2 linked regions of the Geotalea uraniireducens genome follow. The protein of the gene in region 1 interacts with the protein of each later gene in a pairwise test. Links are inferred from orthologs where the notes say so. Each region holds a gene or a part of one and is shown on either strand. Other genes may lie near its edges.

What was found. Proteins that work in one complex are often made in the same cells at the same time.
Region 2: the proteins of QMN23_RS11705 (region 1) and rlmB interact in binary tests that used the Escherichia coli proteins (3 or more experiments, as listed by UniProt). The link is inferred for Geotalea uraniireducens from one-to-one orthologs.

The regions. Positions count from the first base shown.
Region 1 is NZ_AP027151.1:2,500,751-2,503,779, forward strand. The notes cover bases 73-3,029. They hold QMN23_RS11705 (NAD(P)H-hydrate dehydratase), read right to left. Parts: upstream 2,341-3,029; coding sequence 805-2,340; downstream 73-804. Other genes in these bases: tsaE (tRNA (adenosine(37)-N6)-threonylcarbamoyltransferase complex ATPase subunit type 1 TsaE), read right to left, coding at 73-324; QMN23_RS11700 (CBS domain-containing protein), read right to left, coding at 337-786; QMN23_RS11710 (holo-[acyl-carrier-protein] synthase), read right to left, coding at 2,337-2,717; QMN23_RS11715 (pyridoxine 5'-phosphate synthase), read right to left, coding at 2,726-3,029. In the rest of the region: more of tsaE, read right to left, coding at 1-72. UniProt on the Escherichia coli protein: Bifunctional enzyme that catalyzes the epimerization of the S- and R-forms of NAD(P)HX and the dehydration of the S-form of NAD(P)HX at the expense of ADP, which is converted to AMP.
Region 2 is NZ_AP027151.1:2,207,988-2,210,838, reverse strand. The notes cover bases 1-2,779. They hold rlmB (23S rRNA (guanosine(2251)-2'-O)-methyltransferase RlmB), read right to left. Parts: upstream 1,877-2,779; coding sequence 1,124-1,876; downstream 1-1,123. Other genes in these bases: QMN23_RS10230 (proline--tRNA ligase), read right to left, coding at 2,648-2,779; pyrF (orotidine-5'-phosphate decarboxylase), read right to left, coding at 1,903-2,622; aspS (aspartate--tRNA ligase), read right to left, coding at 1-596. Outside these bases: more of QMN23_RS10230, read right to left, coding at 2,780-2,851. UniProt on the Escherichia coli protein: Specifically methylates the ribose of guanosine 2251 in 23S rRNA.

The DNA of each region.
Region 1 (3,029 bases):
CGCCCACTCAACAAGGCAAACCCCCTGGCCGTAAAAGTATTCCTCAAAACCAAGTTCTACGACGTCGTAATGGTCGTGCAGCCGATAAAGGTCGAAATGATAAAAGGGGAGCCGCCCCTGATACTCATTAACCAAAGTATAGGTCGGGCTGGTGATAGGTTGCGTTCGATCAACGCCAAGACCGGCAGCTACACCACGGGCAAACTGGGTTTTCCCTGCACCGAGATCGCCATACACGGCAATGAAGCTGCCCGGTCCCAACTGTTTCCCCAATTCTTCGCCTAGCTTGACTGTCTCATCAGCGCTTGCAGTGAATCGATTCACCAAGAATCCCGCCTAACCGATCATGGTTCGAATGAGGTCGATCCGCGAGACGATACCAATCAATTTTTCCCCATCAACGACCGGCAAGGTATGAATCTTTTTGTTTGTCATGATATCGGCAACTTCGCTGACCGTTGTATCAGCCGTCACTGATTGGACATCGGCGTTGAAAATATCACCAACCGCCTGACCGGTCATTTTCTGCAGCTCTTTTTCGAATTTTTTCTCGCTCTCAAGGTAGAACACCCAGTCGAAAAGCGAGATTACCGTCGGGATATGGAGGCTCTTGTCCTGTTCGATCAAATCCGATTCGGTGACAATACCGATAAGATTCCCGGCATCGTCGACAACCGGAATGCTGCCGATGCGATGGGCAGTGAACAGCTCGGCAAGCTCGCGAATCGAAGTCTCTCTCTTTACCGTCACGAGGGTGGTTGTCATTATGTCTCGTACTTTAAGCATAAATTGTCTCCTGAAAAGTCAGTTCAAACTGCGAAATGCCACGGGCAAATGTTCCTGAACATCAACGGCGGACATGCCGATCTCTCCCTTTTCGCCGGCTACGAGGTCAGCGGCGTAACCATGGATGAATACCGCCAGCTGGCAGGCGGTAAATGGCTCATAGCCCTGACCAAGCAAGGAGGTGACAATGCCGGTAAGGACGTCCCCCATCCCACCCGAGGCCATTCCCGGGTTGCCACTCCCGTTGATCGACAGCCTACCATCCGGAGCCGCCACGACCGTCCGCGCCCCCTTGAGTATCACATATACCCCATAGCGCACGGAAAAAGCCCGGGCGACGCCGAGCCGGTCTGCCTCGATCTCGGCGATTGAGGCTCCGGTCAGTCGGGCCATCTCTCCCGGATGAGGAGTAAGGACGACCGTCGGCGATTTTTTGTTCGCCAACGCTTCAACCTCCTCGGAAAGAGCGTTGAGCCCATCGGCATCGACGACGAGAGGCGCCGTGACCAGCCTGATCACCTGACGGACAAGTTCGGCCGTGGCGGTATTCCACGACATCCCGGGACCGATGGCAATGCTGTCTTTGCCCTCCCAAGCCCCGACAATGGCCGGCAGCGCAGTGGACCCCAGGAAACCTTGCCCGTCGTCGGGAAGAGGTATCGTCATCGCTTCTGTCGTTTTCACCTCGAGGATGGGATTAAGCACTACCGGTACGGCAAGCGAAACCAGGCCGGAACCGGCACGCACCGCACTGTTGGCAGCCATCGCCGCCGCACCGGTCTTCCCAGTGGAACCGGCAATGATCAGGCAATGGCCAAAGGCGCCTTTGTGGGCGCGACGTTCACGTCTGATGAGCAAACGACTCGCGGTGACGGAATCGACAAAATCGACCCCTTCGGCTGACGAGGAGACTTCCGCAGGGATGCCGATGTCGACAATCTTCAGCGAGCCGCAATATTCACAGCCCGGGTAAACAACATGGCCGATCTTTGCCAACCCGAACGTTACGGTCATAGCAGCCCGTACAGCCACCCCCAGGACTTCTCCAGATCCGGCGGCAATGCCGGAAGGAATGTCCACAGCCACGACCGGCTTGCCGCTTCCGTTGATCAGCGTGATTGCCTCGGCATAAACGGCGCTTACGGGGTTTTTCAAGCCGGTGCCGAGTAGAGAGTCGACAATCACCGTCGCTTCGTCAAGGATCTGCCGATAAGGAAGAAGCCCGCCAGGCGCCGGGGAAAAAATGAGCGATTCCGGATTGAGCCGCTGCAGATTCGTCAGTGCATCGCCACCAATTTCCGCCCTGGCGGCCAACACGATCGTCCGCACCTCCCAGCCACTTTCCCTGAGCAGCCTGGCAATCACGTAGCCGTCGCCGCCATTGTTTCCCTTGCCGGCGACAACAACTGCCCGTGCCGCAGCGGGAAACGCTTCCGTAATAGCAACAGCACAACCACGGCCCGCATTCTCCATGAGCTGGAGCCCGGGGATACCAAATTCATCGATAACCCGGCGGTCCAGCCCCTGCATCGTTTCTCCGGTGACGATTTTCATCTTCGCTCCAAAACCACCATCGCAATGGCATAGTTGCCATCATGGGAAAGTGAAACGAAACTATTTTCCAGACCATTCTCCACGAACAGGCTTTCCGCCCTCCCCTGCAAACGCAGTTCAGGCTTTCCCAGCGCATCGTTGGTTACTTCGACATCATGCCAGCTCAGCCCGTCTCTGAGTCCCAGCCCGCACGCCTTGAGAAACGCCTCCTTGGCGGCAAAACGCAACGCATAATGTTGGGCAGAACGCCGCTTCGCGGCACAGTACTCCCGCTCTGCAACGGTAAACAGGCGCTCGAAGAGCCGCTCGTTCCCCTCTTCGAGGAAGCGCTCAAAACGTGAAATTTCGACGATATCGACGCCAGTACCGAAAATCATGCGCAACCTTACGCATACTTGATGAGATCAACCATATCCCGAACCGCTCGGTCGAGCCCGACGAGCACCGCCCGGGAGATAATGGAATGACCGATGTTGAACTCTTCTATACCGCCCAGTGCTGCGACCTTTTTGATGTTCGCATAATTGAGCCCATGGCCGGCATTGACGCCCAGTCCAAGCTTACGCCCCAGCTTCACGGCATTTTCAATCCGCTCGAGTTCAGCCCGTTCGGTCGGCCAATCGCCGGCTTCGGCAAAACGACCGGTATGGACCTCGATGTAGTCAGCCCGTACTTTGCTCGCGGCCTTA
Region 2 (2,851 bases), 290 kb from region 1 along the record:
TAAAAGCTGCCCTGGTTAATACGGGAGGGGACAAGAAAATCGCGAGCACCTTCTGGAGTCGATTTGGTCAAGAAAGGCGTTTCAATCTCAAGGAAGCCCTGTTCTGTCAAATACTGGCGAGTTAGCTGGGCAACCTTCGACCGCAATATGAGATTTTCCTGTAATGCGGGACGGCGAAGGTCGAGATAGCGATATTTCAGCCGCAGGTTTTCCGCTACATCGACGTAATCGTCAAGGGTAAACGGCAGTGCTTTCGAACGATTGAGAAGCTTGCAATCCGTGACAAGAATCTCGACTTCGCCGGTCTTCATGTTCGGATTAATCGTGCCCTCGGGGCGGCGAATCACCTCACCGGTAACCGCAACGACATATTCGTTCCGGATTGACTCGGCCTTCCCATGCGCCTCGACATTCCTTGCCGGGTCAAAGACGACCTGGGCAATCCCCTCACGATCGCGCAGATCGACAAAAATCAGCCCGCCATGGTCACGGCGTCGCATCACCCACCCCATCAGGGTAACAGTCTTACCGGCATCGTCGGCTGTCAGATCACCGCAATAATGGCTCCGCTTCCAATCTCCAATAATATCTGCCATAGGTCCAAGCCTCCTCAATCGTCACTTAAAACCGGTCAAGTATACTTAATGCCCCCATTTAGTTCAAGGGCTAATAGATATCTTACCGCGCAAACTGTCAGCAGAAATTGCCTACAAGGGAAAACCGTTCGAACGAAAAAAGGGTTAGCGTTTCCGCTAACCCTTTTGATACTTGGTGGAGCTGATCAGGATCGAACTGACGACCTCTTGAATGCCATTCAAGCGCTCTCCCAACTGAGCTACAGCCCCATTTCAAAGAGATTTGACTTATAGCAAATGGTGCAGACGCTGTCAATATCTTTTTCAGAAAATTATGCTGACCATTTCACTCTTGACGCTTCACTTTTCATTAGCTATACTTCGTGAGCTTTTCGCCGGAGTGGTGAAATTGGTAGACGCACCGGACTCAAAATCCGGCGCCCGCAAGGGCATGTCGGTTCGACTCCGACCTCCGGCACCATCTTGACACCAAGGGGTTCACGGCACCAGCCACGAACCCCTTTTTTTATCCTCGCTGGCCAGCCAGGCTATTTCCCCACAGCAGCCATCAACCGTTGTCGAAGAATTTCAAAAAGGACTACCCCGCCAGCTACTGACGCATTCAGGGAATTGACCCCACCCCGTAGAGGAATCGAAACGAGAAAATCGCACTGTTTACGCACCAAAGGCCGCATCCCCTCCCCTTCGGCCCCGATAACTACGACGACTTTGCCCGAAAAGCGCTGCTCATACAGTGACGCAGCGGCAGTGTCGGCCGTTCCGTAAATCCAGAACCCCTCTCCTTTCAACTCGGTAAGGGTCTGGGCAAGGTTGGTCACCTGAACAATCGGAATCGTCTCCGTCGCCCCGGCAGCACTCCGTTCAACCGTCGCCGTCACCCGGGCAGCGCGATCTTTGGGGATCAGAACGCCAGTGGCTCCGGCACAGGCCGCACTACGGATCAACGCGCCAAGGTTATGCGGGTCCTGAATACAGTCCAACGCAAGCACGAGCGAGTCGTCCTCCGCGCAACGTTGATCGGCCAGAAACTGATCAAGGTCAACGTAAGGGAATCCTTCCAACCGCAGCGCCACCCCCTGATGATGTTCGGTGCCACAGAGCCGGGTGAGGTCGGCCTTGTTGCGGCGATGGACCGCGATCTCCTTCGCCGCCGCGTCGGTAAGAAGTTTCTCCAACCGCCGGTCATGACCATCACGGGCCAGAAAAAGTTCGAAAGCCCTCCGTTTTCCACGAAGGGCTTCGCTGACAGCATTGATTCCGTAAAGCAACTCGTCTTTCATCAGGCAGCCTCGCTCATCAATCCGCCTTAACCGGCAATAATTTCTTCCAGGATCATTTCGGCTGCTGCTGCCGGATCGGGAGCATCGCCAATCGGCCGACCGATTACCAAGTAGTCACCACCGGCCCTTACCGCCTCTGCCGGTGTCATGACCCGTTTCTGGTCGTTGAGGGCGGCAAACCCCGGGCGGACTCCCGGGGTAACAATCAGAAAATCATCACCGCAGGCCCGGCGAATCAGGGGGATTTCCTGAGGTGAGGCAACGACGCCGTCAATGCCGGCCCGTTGTGCCAACTCGGCAAGTCTGACAACCATTTCCGCCACCGGTTTGTCAATGCCGACCTGGCGAAGGGTTTCGTCACTGGATGAAGTGAGAATGGTCACAGCCAACACCTTGGCTCGCTCCGCCCCTTTGAATTCATTGTCCAGCGCATCGACGGTGCGCGCCATCATTTCATAGCCGCCGAGCGCGTGGAGGTTGAAAAGCTTTACTCCGAGCCGGGCCGCTTCAAGTGATGCCATGGCCACCGTATTCGGGATGTCATGAAATTTCAGATCGAGAAAAACTTCACCACCAAACTTCTGAATCATCCGGACCGCAGCCGGCCCGCAGGCAGTGTACAACTGCTTACCGATCTTAAACATCCCCACCCGGCCGGCCAGGGTCTCCGCCCAATACTGCACATGGGCAAAATCGCTGGTATCGAGGGCAAAGATTATTTTTTGTCTGGCATCATCTCTGGTCATGGTCGGCAAATCTCCAGTGGCAGCATTAACAGGAAAGTGCTTCTTTAACGAGCGTCTGTATCCGTGCCGCGGCGTCGGCAAACGGCACCAACTGCACCTCGCCCCCTTTGCGGACCTTCAGCTCCACTTTTCCTTCGGCAAGGTTTTTCGCACCGACAACCAATCGGAGTGGAATACCGATCAGGTCGGCATCCTTGAACTTGATTCCCGGCCGTTCGTCCCGGTCATC